4 regions of the Polycladomyces abyssicola genome follow, and region 2 is predicted to be linked to each of the others. Evidence: predicted binding sites of a transcription regulator. Region 2 holds the regulator's gene; each other region holds the start of a gene.
What was found. Region 2 encodes LexA, which represses DNA repair genes until DNA is damaged. Its sites were predicted from a motif close to CGAACATATGTTCG; they were not measured.
Positions count from the first base shown of each region.

Region 1: the regulator LexA is predicted to act here: its motif matches at 2,093-2,106, upstream of KI215_RS11955 (YhjD family protein).
Region 3: the regulator LexA is predicted to act here: its motif matches at 2,636-2,649, upstream of recA (recombinase RecA).
Region 4: the regulator LexA is predicted to act here: its motif matches at 2,544-2,557, upstream of ruvC (crossover junction endodeoxyribonuclease RuvC).

Region 1 covers NZ_AP024601.1:2,377,348-2,381,770, reverse strand. Annotated here, with positions in the region: gene KI215_RS11970 (M20 metallopeptidase family protein) at 1-689, shown strand, start outside; gene KI215_RS11965 (DUF421 domain-containing protein) at 794-1,483, shown strand; gene KI215_RS11960 (CBS domain-containing protein) at 1,549-1,974, shown strand; gene KI215_RS11955 (YhjD family protein) at 2,161-2,562, shown strand; gene KI215_RS11950 (hypothetical protein) at 2,583-2,777, shown strand; gene KI215_RS11945 (cupin domain-containing protein) at 2,898-3,242, shown strand; gene spoVAC (stage V sporulation protein AC) at 3,613-4,071, shown strand; gene spoVAD (stage V sporulation protein AD) at 4,087-4,423, shown strand, end outside.
Region 2 covers NZ_AP024601.1:1,620,122-1,624,544, forward strand. Annotated here, with positions in the region: gene KI215_RS08125 (glycosyl hydrolase family 18 protein) at 1-359, opposite strand, end outside; gene KI215_RS08130 (DUF1259 domain-containing protein) at 513-977, shown strand; gene lexA (transcriptional repressor LexA) at 1,248-1,877, opposite strand; gene KI215_RS08140 (YnfA family protein) at 2,508-2,834, shown strand; gene KI215_RS08145 (DUF5680 domain-containing protein) at 3,031-3,495, shown strand; gene KI215_RS08150 (YhfM domain-containing protein) at 4,192-4,423, shown strand, end outside.
Region 3 covers NZ_AP024601.1:1,774,061-1,778,483, forward strand. Annotated here, with positions in the region: gene KI215_RS08885 (metallophosphoesterase family protein) at 1-797, opposite strand, end outside; gene KI215_RS08890 (RecX family transcriptional regulator) at 814-1,464, opposite strand; gene recA (recombinase RecA) at 1,505-2,557, opposite strand; gene KI215_RS08900 (metal-sulfur cluster assembly factor) at 2,747-3,043, shown strand; gene KI215_RS08905 (DEAD/DEAH box helicase) at 3,086-4,423, opposite strand, start outside.
Region 4 covers NZ_AP024601.1:1,103,304-1,107,726, forward strand. Annotated here, with positions in the region: gene KI215_RS05570 (MBL fold metallo-hydrolase) at 1-660, shown strand, start outside; gene KI215_RS05575 (MATE family efflux transporter) at 783-2,156, opposite strand; gene ruvC (crossover junction endodeoxyribonuclease RuvC) at 2,576-3,082, shown strand; gene ruvA (Holliday junction branch migration protein RuvA) at 3,079-3,705, shown strand; gene ruvB (Holliday junction branch migration DNA helicase RuvB) at 3,718-4,423, shown strand, end outside.

The DNA of each region.
Region 1 (4,423 bases), 760 kb from region 2:
CTCCTTTTCCCGTCGGGGTTGTCGCTTTGAACGATCACGCCCTGATGGCCGGAGCGGATACATTTCACATCGAAGTGATCGGTAAGGGCGGGCACGGTGGTTTGCCGCATGAAACGGTAGATGCGATCGTCATCGCATCCCATCTGGTCGTCAATCTGCAAACCGTTGTCAGCCGACAAATCGATCCCCTCAAGTCAGGTGTTATCACCATTGGTCACATTCAAGGCGGTCAAGCGTGCAACGTGATCGCGGAACGTTGCGTCTTGACAGGCACGATACGTACACTGGACCCGACACTTCGAGAATTTATCTCCGCCAGAATCAGCGAGGTGACCGAACAGACTTGCCGTATGTACGGGGCTACTTATCGCGTTGATTTCGAGTGGGGCACACCCCCGCTAGTCAATCACGCTGTAGAAGCCCACAGAATGGCTGAAGTGGCCCGCCGGATCGTAGGCAATGCAAAGGTGTGGGAAGTGCCGCCGGTGATGGCAGGAGAGGACTTTGGCTACTACCTGCAACAGCGTCCGGGCGCTTTCTGTTTTGTCGGTGCGGGCAATCCTGAGCGCGGCATCCGTTATCCACATCATCATCCATTATTTGATATTGACGAAGAAGCGATGAAAGTGTCGGCCGCGTTGCTCATTCAGACCGCGATGTCGTATTTGCGTGGAGATCCGGTGAAATAAAGGGTTTTTATATAAACAGATCTGGAGCGTTTTCACTCGCTCCTCTTTTTTTTTGGGAATAAGTGGACATACTATCACCCGATTAAATGCGGGAGGGAAAAGAGATGGATTTTTTGGAGGTAATCTTTCAGACAGTCATCGCTTTCGTGGTGATTCTGGTGTTAACCATGATTCTCGGGAAACAGCAAATCGCCCAGATGACATATTTCGAATATATCAACGGGATCACATTCGGTTCAATCGCGGCCACATTGGCGACCGACATCGACCAGCATACGTGGCAGCATTTGATCGGACTGGTGTTGTTCGGTGGGTTGACCTTGCTGTTGTCGTACCTCTCACTAAAAAATCGCAAAGCCCGTCGCTGGCTAGAAGGAGACCCGGTCATCGTCATCCAAAACGGCCAGATCATGGAGGAAAATCTGAAAAAAAACCGGTTTCATTTCGACGAAGTGATGGAACTGTTGCGACAAAAAGGCGTGTTCGACATATCCCAAGTACAGCAGGCCGTGTTGGAAAACGACGGACAAATCACGGTGATGCTGAAACCACAATATCAGCCGCTCACCAAAGACAGTATGGCCAAACCGTCGGGACCTGCCAATATGCCGATCGAATTGGTAATCGACGGCCAGGTGATCTACGAAAACCTGCAAAAGGCCGGCAAGAACGGACAGTGGCTTATGAACCAAATCCGGAAGCAAAAAGGGGTGCAATCACTTCGTGACGTCTTTTACGCCAGCTTGCAGTCGGACGGTACTGTCTATGTGGATGTGCGCAACGATCAGGCCTGAGAATAAAACATACACCTGCACGCCACAATAAGTAAAGCACTGTATGTAAAAAGGAGGAACCTTGCATGGGACAACTGAAAGATATCATGACCCAACAAATCGCTTACGTTACGCCGCAAGACAACGTGTATGAAGTGGCTAACCTGATGAAACAACACAACGTGGGGATGATTCCGGTTGTTGAAAATGGCGCGTTGCAAGGAGTCATTACCGATCGCGATCTGGTTCTGCGTTGCATCGCAGAACGGCAACCCAACTCCCTGAAGGCGAGCGACGTCATGACCGGCAACCCGGTCACAGGCAATCCCGACATGTCGGTGGCGGAAGCCTCCCAACTGATGTCCCAACATCAAATCCGTCGTCTGCCCGTGGTGGAAAATGGGCAAATGGTCGGAGTTGTGGCGATCGGGGACATGGCGGTTCGCGATACATTCTCCGATCAAGCCGGTCAGGCATTAAGCAATATTTCCGAGCCCAGCCAACCGCAATAGCATTACATCGCCTGTTGGAGCGTGGAAAAAACCCGGCACGTCGCCTTTCATGCCCCCCATTAACCATGGGAGAGAAGGCGGCGTTTGCTTGTTTTTGGATACAATTTCCGTCGTGATCAAAACATATGTTCGCATATAATAAAAACGGAAAACGATGCAGGTGTGATGGCCAGGTAGGTGATGTCCATGATGATTCCGCCGGAGGAATACAACCGATTCGCTGATCTCATCAAGCGGCTGGTGGTATTGGACGTGCTGGCCCGCGCACTGGAAATCGATCAACGGGGGATGGAACGTCTCCCGTTAAAGTTTGGAAGAGTGTGGAAGGAAACGATGGCGGAGGTCATGCAGCGCGTAGAACAGGAGCGGGTACAATGCCGACGACAACTGCGCCGGTGCGGGGGACACATCGTGGAGGTGCGCCAGTGGTCGGATGCGCGAGAAGTGCAGGCGCGGTTCCGCGGTTTTTTCTATCGGCACTGGTTTGACAACGAATGGCTTCGCAGTGAATGTGAAGAGTGGCTTCGCTCGTATTGGCGGGAGGGCAAAAATACCAGACAACAAACTCCCCGGACTCGGTCACATTAAACATGAAGGGAGGATGTAGCATGAGAAAAGGTCTGATTCCTGTCATGCTGGGTACATTGGTTTCCACACTGGGCGTCTCGCTGATCAACCGGAAGCGGAAAAACTGGTTCCGTAAAACCCGTTCCACCCGACCGTACGGTTGGGGTGTGTTTGGATTCGGTCTGGCTCACATCTTATTGGGCGGGATTGATCTGTTCCGTCGGCGCGCGCGATAAGAATGAGACTAGGGGAGAGTCTCCCCTCTTTTTCTTGCAAAAAGTTTGCTTTCTTCAGTTGAATCATATCCCGAATTTGCAGTACAATGTACCCAAATGGCGAAGGGGGTTGCAAAATCAATGGAGGGGCCCTATGTAATCCGCAAGGGTGGCAGTGACTGGATTCCGATGGGAAATGGGGTACAGCTGAGCTATCTGCGAAAAAGCGGCAAGGAATACAGCATTTTGCTGAAGATGGAGTCCGGAGGCCGTTTTCCGATGCATGAACACGTCGGTGGAGAAGAAGTTTATGTCATCGAAGGAAGCGTGCAACTTGGAAAAGTTCGTTTGGAACAAGGGGACTATTACTATGCTCCTCCCGGTGTGAGCGAAACTGCCATGACGGAAGACGGTTGTACATTGCTGATCACCTCTGCACGGGGCTTGGAAGTCAACAATCCGACAGCCAAAGTGACGGCTCAATGACAGCCGTTCCACATATATCGTTTATGAAGAGCGAGCGAAAACTCGTCTGAAACGAAATCATCTAAGCTTGGACGAAGACATCGTGGATGGATGTGGGTTGCCACACCAGATGAAGCGAGAAGCCCACGGCGACCAAATGATGTCTTTGGTTCTTTAGCCGTGTGGATCAAGTCACTGTTTTATGATGGCCAAGCAGGAGGCACGTTTACCCGACCGCAATACCATTGCGGGACGGGAAACGTGCCTTTTTTCGTCTGTTCGACTCATCGCATAAAATCCTCGATTTCATCGCACGATATGAAAGCGATTGTTGCTGAGGGAGTGCGATTCCGAGATGAGCGATCAAGAACAACAAGCAGAACAGCAAGCCATGCAACAAGCTGAAGAGCAAGCGAAAATTGAGCAATACCAGCAAGTGGCGAAACAATATCAGCCCCGGCCCAAATTGCTTCGAAACTGTTTGAAGGCCTTTGTTGCCGGCGGCTTGATTTGCGTGATTGGTCAGTTGCTGCAAAACATGTACATTCATGTTTTTCATTTTCAACCCGACAAAGCGGGGGATCCGACCGTAGCCACCCTGATCTTCATCGCATCTGTACTCACCGGGTTGGGCGTGTTTGACAAGATCGGACAGTGGGCCGGAGCGGGAACGGCGGTGCCGGTGACCGGTTTTGCCAACTCCATCGTATCTGCTGCGTTGGAACACCGCGCGGAAGGATGGGTGCTTGGCATTGGCGGCAATATGTTTAAATTGGCCGGATCGGTCATCGTGTTCGGCGTGGTGGCCGCCTTTTTCATCGGAATTATTCGTACGTTGTTCTTTTCGTGAAGGGAGGGTTGAGCGATGGCGACAAACGAAACGAAAGCACTTGGAAGAAGCACATGGGTTTATCCATCGGGTGTTGGAATCTTAGCGAGCGCGGCAGTGGTGGGGCCCAAAGAAGGCGATGGTTTGCTGAAGGATGACTACGACATTATTTACACGGATATGTATGCCGGACAGGATACATGGGAAAAAGCCGAACGAAAGATGTTGGAGGATGCGGTCGCCACGGCCGTGGAAAAAGCCGGGTTGCAGACATCGGACATTCCGGCCTATCTGGCGGGTGACTTGTTGAACCAAAATATCACCTCATCCTTCTCGGCCAAAACACACCAGATGCCGTTTATGGGTGTTTACG
Region 2 (4,423 bases):
GGGGCGGCATCATTTAAAGGAATCAAATCTCCATTGGGTTGAACACGGTAACTGAAAAAACCGATGTAAGTCAGATGTCGGCCAGCCTCATTGACATCGGATACGGCTTGGGCGGGGTTTACCGGTTCCAAAAAGCCGATGGACTCAATGCGAGGTTTGGCTGTTTTGGATCTGAGATTATTCTCCCCTCTTTTATCAGGGAGTACCCTGCCTCGGCTCTCCATTGGTACTGTTTCCGGATGAGCAGTCTGATTGCTAAGCTGCTTGGGGCGAGGAGGTGCTTCTCCGATTTGTTTGGCTGTGTTGCATCCCGCCGATAGTAGGAACAATGCGATGAAGATCAGATACGCTTTTCTCATCTTTATCACCCATTTTGGTTTGTTCGAATGGTTTGTTCGAATATCATGCTTTTCTTATTCTCGTCAATTTATTCATGATTAATGTCTGGTTTTTGAATAACTGACACACACATGGTTAGGATAAACGTTAAACAAAATATGAAGGTGGTCTGCGTGAAGAAAATATTTTTTATTTTGACATCTTGTTTGATGATCGTCTCTTTTCCTATACAAATGGTTTATGGTAATGAGAAAACGGGATGTAAAGTCCTTGAACAAATTTTTGGTACGAATGCAAAAGCGGAAAAAGGGGTTTGTAAGGTAGAAATTCCTCGTAATATCCCTATTACTTACAGGGGGATCAAACTCTCACCAGAGACAATGGAATTGGAGTTTATCGCTACATTTGAACAAATAACTCATGGGAAAACAGTGGTGACGGGCGAGTTTTCTCTGCTTGAAAGCGAAGTTACTCCTGTATTGGATACGTTACGTAAAGGAAACTTAGAGATTTCCGCCATACACAACCACTGGATTTATGAAAAACCACGCATCATTTATTTGCATTTCCAGGGAGTCGGAAATATGAGGAATCTTGCCCAGACAGTGAAAGCCGCTATACAAGCGACTCAATCTTAGTCTTCTGACTGCAAAAGTCCGGAGCCATGGTTAGTTTCCAAGCGAATTCGATTAACCCGCCATCGCCCTTCACGAACGGCGCGGGCAAAACGCACTATCGCTATCAATTTGGTCGGTTTCTCCGCTTGCCGAGAAAAAATCTTCACACTAAAAAAGCCCCTCAGTTAGAGGGTCTAAATGAACATCGAAAAGAATTTCCCGAATCATAATCAAACCCAGCGGAAATAACGCTGGGTTTGTCTCAAAAGCCTCAGCCACTGCTTGGATCTCTCAATGAATTTCCCGGAATACCCCGATTACTTTCCCCAAAATACTGACACTTGTCAGACGGATCGGTTCCATCTCGTCGTTTTCCGGTTGCAGGCGAATATGATCCTTTTCTTTGTAGAAGCGTTTTACGGTGGCTTCCCCGTCCTGGGTCATCGCCACGACGATATCCCCGTTTTCGGCAGTGTTCTGCTGTCGTACCACCACATGGTCACCATCAAGAATGCCGGCATTGATCATACTGTTTCCGTGAACGGACAAGACAAACGCCCGTTCTGCATTGCCGACCAGGCGACGAGGGAGAGGAAGGTATTCTTCCACATTCTCGATTGCAGTGATGGGTTCCCCCGCGGTGACTTTCCCGACCAGCGGTACCAATACGGTGTCAGAAGAGCGGGCCGTTTCCTCTAGATCCCCGCGATCCAAAAGTTCAATTGCCCTCGGTTTGGTGGGATCACGTCGGATGAACCCCTTCTTTTCCAGACGGGCAAGATGACCGTGTACCGTTGAGCTGGACGCCAAGCCGACTGCTTCCCCGATTTCGCGAACTGACGGAGGATATCCCTTCTCTTTGACCGATTTCTTTATGTAGTCCAAGATTGCCTTTTGCCGCGAGGAGAGTCGCGTTGTCATCACCCTCAACTCCTAGTCGATGATGTTTCCCATTTTCTCCAGTATACACGAATCTGCTCCAAAGAACAAACATAAGTTCCCCGGAATGTGTGTTCCGGAGAACAAATTATCGTCAATTTGCACCTCCGCCACTTATTTATGTCCACTTTGGGGGGGAGATCTATACGTAGAGGGGTTTAATATGGATTCAAGTTTAAAACAAGGGATTTTTGATCATTATGGACAGCATCTTCTTAATGATACTTCACCAGTTCAGTTTTACTTAGGCTTTTATGATGGGCAACCAGCTGTTACGACAGCCCTTTACTATAATGATATAGTTGTAGGCGTATACGATGTAGCAACGCTTCCGTTAATGAGAAAAAGGGCTGGCGAGTTCCACGTCACAATATTTACTAGAAGCGTCGTTGAATCAAGGATATAAATGGGCGGTTCTTCAAGCAAGAGAAGCAGGTTTAAACACATACAAGAAGCTCGGATTTGAGACGTATTGCCAGTTTCATGTGTATTTACTTAAAGGAAAAAAGGTTATACTGTATTAGCTGATTCGGCACATATTGGTGGCGGCACATGAAGAACCGGTCTTACCATTGGAGACCGGTTTAACATTGGAGAGGGTGGAAACAAAAGATGATTCAAGCAGTGTTTTTGTTTTTTCTTGCCGGGTTGGCGGAAATCGGCGGGGGATATATGATCTGGCTTTGGTTACGGGAGGGAAAACCGTTTTACTGGGGATTGATTGGTGGGCTTACTTTGTCCTTCTACGGGATTATCGCCACTTTTCAATCTTTTCCTTCCTTTGGTCGGGTTTACGCTGCTTACGGGGGAGTGTTCATAGTCATGTCTGTTTTGTGGGGATGGCTCATCGACAAGAAGACTCCCGATTTCTATGACTGGATTGGAGCAGGGATCAGCTTGATCGGGGTGTCTGTGATGCTTTGGGGACCACGGAGCTAGGGGAGATACTTTTTAATCTTGGTATTTTTTTCTTTTGATCCCTTTCTGTCCATTTGTTTATCTATGGTTACAAATTCCATTCTATATGATATGATGTAGAAGAAGAGGGAATTGATTCAATCTTTTTGCTGTAGATATCGACAAACTGAATAATATTACATACAGGTTTGCTAAACAAACTATGAAGGAGATTCAAGTGCACAACGAATTCATTTCTTTCCTGCTAAACGCTAAACGAGCTACATATGCTTCCCAAGGAAACGATGCTTCCGTCGCGGCATTGCTACCAGGGGCCAAACAATTGGAATACCGCGATGGTCCTTATTTCTACCGAGATGTTTATTTCGGTATGGAGACGTTTACGGGGATGGAAACGGTATATCATTTGGACCAACCCATTTGGGCCATGATTTATGGAGGCGGAGTGCTCAACATCAGTGATCAGGAGCAGGTCCTTTCCACCTATGCATTTTTGCGTGAAGCATTGCGCTTGGGATCAAAGGATGTGCCTTATCGGGGACCGGAAGTCTGGGAAAAAGGGCCGCTAACCTATCTGAACAGATGGGAGGGAGGATGGGATCGGTTTCATGGATATGAGGAAATTCGCGTGAAAGATACAAAAGTGTATGAATTGCGGTATCAGGGTGGTTTATTAAGATAAGCTAGGAGAGGTAGATGACGGAGGATAAGGGTCGCCTTTTTGGATGATTCCATATGATGTGGAGCGAGATGAAAGCGGGGAAACCGAAATGAAATCATGGAAGGGATGGGCAAATTTCACATTGTACTATGGCTTGAAGTAGGTTTCTTGATTGGTGTGTCCATCATGTTATGGGGGCACGAAGCTAGGGAAATACCTTGTTAGCTTGACATTCCTTAGTAGAATTGATTCAATCTTTTTGCTGCAGATATCGACAAATCTAATAATGTTACATACAGGTTTGCAAAACAAACTGTAAAAAAGATTCATATACACTACAGACTTAATTCTTCCTCCTAACAGCCAAACAAGCTACATATACCTCGTAAAGAGACGATGCTGCCGTCCGGGCATAGCCTCAAGGGGGTTAAATAATTAAAATACCGCGATGGTCCTTATTTCTACCGGGATGTTTATTTCGGAATGCAGACGTTTACGGGGATGGAATCGGCATATCATTTGAACCAACCCGTGTAGGGGGAATGATGGGGAGAAGTGATCAACATCGGTTGTTTACTTGGTTGCCTCTATTTTGAGAATTTTAGCCGCACCTCATTTTTTAGGTACATTATTTTATGGAGTTGAATGGAATTGCGTATATTTGCGTTTTTGGTATGTTTCTACGTTCTATTGCACGGGTTAACGGGTTGTAGTGAAATGCCTGCAAAAAAACCCAGCGAAGTTGTTATTCAAAAAACGAATGGATACGAAACAAATATTGATGATACGACGATGGTTGAAAAAGTAATGACTATTGTTGAGGAAGTCAATTGGAAAAAAGGATCGATTCCATCAATGGCCAGAGAAGAGGATGCCCGTTTCTGGATAAATTACGACAATAAGGAGAAAGAGACGTATCAAGTTTGGTTCAACAAATACGGAAATGCAG
Region 3 (4,423 bases), 150 kb from region 2:
GCGGCTTGTTCCAGATAGGAACGGTCCAGCACATCCGTTCCCTTTGCCGCACATTGCAAGGCGATAAGTTCCACCTGCACCGATTCGGCAAACGTGAGCAAAGCGACTTGTGGTTGCCGCCGCATCTCCGAAGGATGGTTGTTGATGCGAGCCAAGGCGCCAGGATTGACAATGTACCGTCCCTCCCGACGCTGAACAGGGAACCCGGCATGGTAATGCCCGGTAAGCAGGACATCCACCGAGTCAAACCACAGATGATCCAATAATGTATGCGGCACGCCTTCGGGCAGGTGGCGATCCACCGCCATGCCGTGTACCATATGTACGCAAAAATCGGCACCCGTTACGTTGCTCACCGCATAATCCAATCCAGGATCCCGTTTGTCCAACTCGTGGTGAAACGGTTGACCGCTGAGCTGGACGGTCACGCCGCCTCTTTCCAACTTGACCGTTTCCCCCGGTCGAAGCAGGCGGATGACACCGAATGCATCCAACAGCCCAAGCATCGATCGATCGACCGTATCCGGGTTATGCCCGTAAATGTCGTGATTACCAGCGATCGTATACAGCGGCACCTTCAATCGACGCAACAGGGAGGCAAATTCACGAACGACCGCCGGGGATAGATCGGGACGATCAAAAAAGTCGCCGCCGTGTAAGACCGCATCCACTTGGCGGTCATGCGCCAGCTGGATCACCTCTTCCAGCTTGCGACGCATGGCTGTCGGAAAGTCGTCCGTGCGGCTGCGGGGTGACGTTCCCCTGATATGCGTGTCGGTCAAATACAACAGCCGCATCCGATCTCATCCCCTCTCATTGTGAATCCCGATGACGTTCGCGATAGTGTTGCAGGATGGAGCAGACGAGCGATTGCGGAAAACCCCGGCGCAACAAATAATGGCCCAACCGTCGTTCCACGGTCGGCCACGGATACCGGCGCAGCCGTTCATATCGTTTTTCCGCCAGCGATCTCGCCAACTCCTGATCCGCTTCTTCGGGAACCTCCGCCAACACCTCGTTGATGATGTCGGCGGCAATCCCCTTTTGCTCCAATTCTTTTCGCAACAGCAAACGGCCACGACCATTTCCGCGTCGTTGTTCCACCCAGGCGGCTGCAAACCGGCGGTCGTCGATATAACCGTAACGGTTGAGCTTGTCCATCGCCGCCCGCACATGCGGGGCAGCAAACCCCTTTCCGACGAGATAACGCTCCACTTCCCAAGCCGTTCGCGGTTTGTATTGCAAATACTTGAGCGCGGCCTGCCACACTTTGTTGCGTTCTTCCTCTTCCAAAACGGCATCGATCTCAACCGGGTCCACCCGACGCCCCTTGGTCAACCGCATTTTGACCAAAACGTCCTCATGTACGGAAACCGGCTCGCAACCCTCGATGAACACACGGTATCGGGCCGTTGTTCCCGGTTGCCGCTCAATCCGAATGATGGTGCCCGGCTCCTGGTTCATGACTTTTCCCGCCTTTGTATAAGGTCAGACCAAGACACGGTCAGGCTTCGAGCTCCAGTTGCTCGGCTTTTTCTCCGGACTCTTGGGCCGCTTCGGATTTTTTCGGTTCAGCCAAGCCGTAGTGGGCACGGATACTGGCTTCGATCCTGGCGCACAACTCCGCGTTTTCTTTGAGGAACTGTTTCGCGTTTTCACGGCCCTGTCCCAGACGCTCACCCTCAAATGAATACCAAGCGCCGCTCTTGCTGATGATGTCCAACTCGGTGGCGATGTCCAGAATGCTGCCCTCTTTGGAGATGCCTTCACCGTACATGATGTCCACGTCGGCTTGCTTGAACGGCGGAGCCACTTTGTTTTTCACCACTTTGATCTTGGTGCGGCTGCCCACCATCTCGTTTCCTTGCTTGATCGTCTCCGCACGACGCACTTCCAGGCGGATGCTGGAGTAGAATTTCAATGCCCGACCGCCGGGAGTGGTTTCCGGGTTACCGAACATGACCCCCACTTTTTCCCGAATTTGGTTGATGAAAATCGCGATCGTCTTGGATTTGCTGATCGCGCCGGACAGCTTCCGCAGCGCTTGCGACATCAGGCGGGCTTGTAAGCCGACATGGGAATCCCCCATCTCTCCTTCAATTTCCGCTTTGGGAACCAATGCGGCCACCGAGTCGATGACGATGATATCGATCGCCCCGCTGCGCACCAGTGCCTCGGCGATCTCCAATGCCTGCTCTCCCGTGTCTGGCTGGGACAGCAACAACTCATCGATGTTGACACCCAGCTTTTGGGCGTACACCGGGTCCAGTGCATGCTCCGCGTCGATGAATGCGGCTTGCCCCCCGACACGCTGTACTTCGGCGATCGCATGGAGTGCCACGGTCGTTTTCCCCGAAGACTCCGGCCCGTATACCTCAATGATCCGGCCGCGGGGATATCCGCCCACTCCCAGCGCAATATCCAACGCAATCGATCCGCTGGAAATCGTTTCTACCTGGGTCGCGGCCGCTTCTCCCATCCGCATGATCGAGCCTTTACCAAACTGCTTTTCGATCTGTCTCAATGCCATTTCCAACGCTTGACGACGGTCGGACATGTATCGTATCACTCCTTGTCTCGTTTCGCCTCGTATCCTCATCATACATTGTTTTGGATTCTTTGCCAAGAGATTTTACGAACATTTATTCGCCACTTTCGACCAGGTTTGATGCATACACTGTCGTGGTACAGTAATGGAAGAAACAACTACAACGATCGGGAGTGATCATCATTGGATAAAGAACGGATGAAAGAGGAGATCATGGAACGCCTGGGAGAAGTCGAGGACCCGGAACTGGGCATCGACATCGTCAACCTGGGCCTCGTATACGGTGTGGATATCGATGATGACGGCAATGTCAAAATCACGATGACGCTGACCGCCATGGGTTGTCCGTTGGCCGGCACGATCAACAGCCAGGTGACGGAGGCGGTCAAAAAAGTGGACGGTGTCCGGGACGTGGAGGTCAACATCGTGTGGAATCCACCATGGACAAAAGATCGCATGTCCCGGTACGCCAAAATCGCACTGGGTATCCAGTAACAAAAACCCCGTCCGCAGAGACGGGGTTTTTGTTTTTCGGGGTTATGAACGGTTACGAGGGCGGGCCGGTTCCAGATTGACTCGTGCGCCGTTGATTTTGGACTGACGTAACGCCTCAAACACGAACGGCGCCGCTTCTTCCGGCACTTCCACAAAGGAGAAGCGATCGTAGATATTGATCCGCCCCACGTCCTTACTGGAAATACCCGCATATTCCGAGATCACTTTGACTAGTTCATGCGGACGGATGTTGACGTTTTTGCCCACGTTGATGAAAAATCGCACCATCCCCGGTGACGCACCCGTTTCACCGAAGTCGTAGGCCGCATCGTTGCCGGTAGCGAAGCGGTCAGCAAATGCCAGCTGCAAAGCGGCCACAGCGATTGTCTCCGGGGAGTGCCGCGTTTCCAGCTTGCGGTACAGCTCCTCAAACAACGAACGGTCGTCTTCGGATTCGATCACCGCCTCCACCTCGGCCATCCAGGCTCGTTGCTGTTTTTGCGCCACTTCTTCTAAGGTGGGCAGTTCGCGAGATTCCAGCTGCCGACCGATCTCCTCTTCGATGGCGCGCAACTGCTTCATCTCCCGCGGCGTGACGAGCGTCAGCGCCATACCGGTCCTGCCCGCACGGCCCGTCCGGCCGATGCGGTGAACGTAACTTTCTACGTCCTGCGGGATGTCGTAGTTGATCACGTGGGAAACACTGCCGACGTCGATCCCGCGTGCAGCGACATCAGTAGCCACCAGCAGCTCAATCTCCCCTTTGCGGAAAGCGCTCATCACCCGGTCACGCTGGGATTGAGCCAGGTCGCCGTGAAGGCCTCCGGCCATATAGCCCCTGGCCTGCAGATTTTCTGCCAGTTCATCGACGTTCTTTTTGGTACGGCAGAATATAATGGCCAGATCCACATCCTCACTGTCCAGAATCCGGCACAACGCGTCCAGCTTCGCGCTTTCCAGCACACGATAGTAGGCTTGCTCAATCGCCGGCACTGTTACTTCGCCCCGATTGACGGTGATATAGCGAGGCTTACGCATATATTTTTGCGACAAGCTGCGAATGCCAGGCGGCATGGTGGCGGAGAAAAGAAGCAACTGCCGGTGCTGCGGTAAAAATTCCATCACCGCTTCAATGTCATCAATAAAGCCCATATCCAGCATTTCGTCCGCTTCATCCAACACCATGATTTCGACGTGTTCCAAGCTCAGCGTGCCGCGTCGCAAATGATCCAACACCCGTCCCGGTGTTCCGATCACAACGTGAACGCCTTGCTGCAGCGCTTTGATCTGCCGTCCGATCGGTTGTCCCCCATAAATGGGCAGCGTGCGAACCCGTTTCGGTCGGCCGATTTTCCTCAATTCCTCAGACACTTGTATAGC
Region 4 (4,423 bases), 520 kb from region 2:
GCCCTGATCTGGGAAGAGGATACTGTTATCTTGGTGGATGCAGGGTATCCCGGTCAACTCCCCCTGTTTCGTGAGGCGATGGAGGCGGCCGGTGTCCCTTTTGAGAAGCTCCATAAAGTGATTCTCACGCATCAGGATATTGATCATATTGGATGTTTGCCCGATCTGCTCAATGCGTCTCCTCAAAAGGTCGATGTACTGGCGAGTGAACTGGAAAAGCCGTATATTCAGGGTGAGAAGCCTTTGATCAAACTCGAGAAGGTCATGGCCCGACTGAATGATTTCCCACAGGAACATCGTGAAGGATTAAAACGGGTGTTTGAAAATCCGCCCAAAGCTTTGGTGGACAAAACGGTGGCAGATGGAGAGGAGTTGCCGTTTTGCGGTGGAATCACCGTTATTCACACGCCGGGTCATACCCCTGGACATATCAGTCTGTATCATCAACCAAGCAAGACCCTGATCGCCGGAGATGCTCTGGCCGTCGTGGATGGTCAGTTGGTTGGACCGGTACCGCAATATACGCTGGATATGGATGTCGCCATTCAGTCGTTAAAAAAACTGGCGCAATATGATATTGAAGCGGTCATCTGCTATCACGGCGGCCTGTATCGGGAGAATGTCAATCGCCGTATTGCAGAATTGGCCGACGGTCGTTAAGAAGTCGATGAGAAATGGACCGGCGCTGATCTTCCGCCATGATAAATGGAAGATCAGCGCTGTTTATTGAAGTGTGTGATCGACCGGTTCATCCTTCACTTACGTATGGGTTTGGATCACTGTCACGTTCCCCCCGCCGGTTCCGGCCCGTCAAAAAAGCGCTGATGTTGGCGGTTGATCCAGAACAGGCGGTAGTAGGTATATTGGGCTGCCAATCCAAACGCGAACGCAATGGGGTACGCCATCCAGATCCCACGCAGACCGATAGTGTGAGACAACAGAAAAGCAACCGGCACCTCGACTCCCCAGATGGTGATAATGCCGATCAGTGTCGGCCAGAAAACGGTGCCGCTCGAGCGCATCACACCCGAGAGGATCATCATGTTGCCGAAGATCATGAACGACCACAGTGTGATATACAGCAGTTCTTCCGCGACCGACAGCGTTGCGGGATCGGTCAAAAACCAGGACAAAATGCTGCGGCTGAACATATAGACGATCCCGGTCAGCAGAATGCCAATCACGTAATTCAACATGACGGCGCTTTTCACCAGGAGCCGCAGTCGGGCCTGTTTTCCAGCACCGATCAGTTGTGCGCCGAAGATCCCGGAGGCGATCCCCAAGCTCAGCGCGGGCATTTGCACGTAATTGATCACTTGGATGACTGCGCCATAAGCGGCGGTGGCATGGGCGCCGAACCGGTTGACAAATGTAACGACGGCCACTTCGGACAACGAGACGAAAATCATCTGGATTCCGGTTGGCAAGCCGATTTTGATCAGCAGTTTGACGATTTGCGGATCCAGTCGCAGTTTTTTAATCGTCTCCCGATCCAGCGCCAGCGGGTGACGTTTCCATCCCAGATAGGCGATGGTGACGATCAGTGTAATAATGGATGATACCACCATGGCCAGTGCGGGACCTTTCACACCCAACCGGGGCAGGCCACCCCATCCGAAAAGGAAAACGGGGGTTAAACCGACGGTCAGTATGGTGCTGAAAAGCAGTAAATAAAACGGGGTTTTGGCGTCTCCTGTCCCGCGCAAAAAAGTGGTGTAGTTGATATACAGGAAGAAAAACGGGAGTCCCGTAAACAACACATGGGCGTAGCCGATCGAATACGGGATGATGGATGCCGGTGTTCCGATCAGCTCCAGCAATTCGCGGGCGAACAGGTTGCCGACTACGGCCGTGAACAGTCCCAGGATAAAGGCAAAGGTCAAGGAGGTCCCGACTGTCGCTTTCATCCGCTCCGTATTGCCGCTCCCGTAGGCTTGACCGATCAAAACAGAACTGGCGCTTCCCAGTCCGATGATAAACGAGATCAGGAAAAACGTCACCGGAAAGACGGCACTGGCTGCTGCAAGTGCATATTCTCCGAGACCTCGTCCCAACAGGATGGAGCTGACCGTTCCGCCGATGGATTGCAGGATGTTGCTCAACATGAGCGGGATGAGGAAGAACAGCAGGGACAGCCACATCGGGCCTGAGTCCATCGCCCCCCGACCCCACCCGCGGTTGCCTGATGGCACGCCCTGAGCAGGTCCGGTTGGTTGACCGGTCGCCTCATCAGTTGGGGACGGGTGGAGTTTGTTGGGAGCGTAGACCGCGGTTTCACCGGAAGTACGGAGATCGGAGGTTGAATCGGTTGCGGAAGATGCCGGATCACGTGCCGTTGTGGAGTCAGCTTTGTCGGATTCTTTTTGATCCCCTGTGTTGGTGTGGTTCTGATCGTCGATCGGTTTCAAACGGATACACCTCTTTTATTAATGGACTGAAATTCCTCGTCTTTGTCAGGATATGACAAATCAATATCTCCATTATAAACTTTGTTGGGGGGAAATAGGGAGGGGGATGTTGTGATATAATCGACACACGGCAAACGAAAACATGTTCGCAACAGAGGGGGAACGTTGTGAAGATCATGGGTATCGACCCGGGCATCGCCATCGTCGGTTACGGCGTATTGCACCGTCAGGGAAATCGCCTCAGGGCTGTCGAATACGGCAGTATCCAGACAGAGGCGGGTCTGGCGACGGCGACCCGGTTGAAGCAGATTTACGACGCATGTGGAGAGTTGTTTCAAAAGTATCGTCCGGATGTGGTGGCGATCGAAAAGCTCTTTTTCAATCGCAACGTGACCACCGCCTTCACTGTCGGTCAAGCACGCGGCGTGATTATGCTGGCCGCAGAAGAGGCAGGGGTGCCGATTACGGAGTATACGCCGTTGCAGGTAAAAATGGCAGTGGTGGGTTACGGACAAGCAGAGAAGCGGCAGGTGCAGGAAATGGTACGCATGTTATTGTCCCTGCCCGAAACGCCCAAGCCGGATGATGTGGCCGATGCGCTGGCCATCGCCATCTGTGAGGGACATTCGTCCACATGGGTGAACCGGTTGAAACAGGGGGGCTGGAAACGTTGATCGAGTTTTTGGAAGGAACCGTCGCCTACGCCGGAGCGGATTACATCGCCATCAACGTGTCGGGTGTGGGCTACCGCGTGTTTTGCGGTAATCCCTATCGCTGGGAACCCAATGTGCAGACACGGGTCTACACGCATCAGGTGGTGCGGGAGGATGCCGTTACTCTCTACGGGTTCCCGACCCGGGAGGAGCGGGATTTGTTTCGAATGTTGCTCGATGTGTCCGGGATCGGTCCCAAAGCGGGACTTTCCATATTGGCTGCAGGAACGCCGCGTCAGGTCGTGCAGGCGATCCAGCAGGAAAACGTCGTTTTTTTGACCAAACTGCCGGGGATTGGAAAAAAGACGGCGCAACGATTGATACTGGATCTGAAGGACAAATTGAAAAAAGCGGGCTGGGTCCATGCGTTGATGCAACAGCCAGACGATTCGGCAGAAGGACCGGTCGAAACGCCCGTTTCCTCCGGAGGGCGTGTGGGTGAGGCGATTGAAGCCCTGATGGCCCTCGGATATAATGAGGAAGAAGCGGCTTGGGCCGTCGAAGAAGCGCGTAAACAGTGGGAGGACGAGCCGGAGCTGGACGAGTGGATCCGGCGGGCGTTGCAACTGTCGATGAAACGATAGGGGGATGTGAGCGTGGAGGAACGGATCATTTCCGCTCATATGGCGGAAGAGGATGCGACGGTGGAGTTCAGCCTGCGCCCCCGTTACCTGAGCGAATATATCGGTCAAACGCGCGTGAAGGAAAATTTGAAAGTATACATAGAAGCGGCCAAAATGCGGGGCGAAGCTCTGGATCACGTGTTATTGTACGGCCCGCCCGGATTGGGGAAAACGACACTGTCTCACATCATCGCCAACGAGTTGGGGGTGCATATCCGGGCCACGTCCGGTCCGGCAATCGAGCGGCCCGGGGACTTGGCGGCCATCTTGACCAACCTTCAACCGGGCGATTTGTTGTTTATAGATGAGATTCACCGTTTGAACCGATCCGTGGAGGAAGTCTTGTATCCCGCGATGGAGGACTTCGCACTCGATATCGTGATCGGAAAAGGTCCCAGCGCCCGGTCGGTCCGGCTTGATTTGCCGCCGTTTACGCTTGTGGGTGCCACGACGCGGGCTGGTTCGCTTTCATCCCCTTTGCGGGATCGTTTCGGAGTGGTCAGTCGGTTGGAGTATTATACAGAGGACGAACTCACTCTGATCGTGCAGCGGGCGGCTGATTTGCTCGGGGTGGCCATCCGGGAGGAAGGCGCTGTGGAAATCGCCCGGCGGGCGAGAGGCACACCTCGTGTGGCCAACCGCCTGCTGAAACGGGTACGGGACTTCGTCCAAGTGCAGG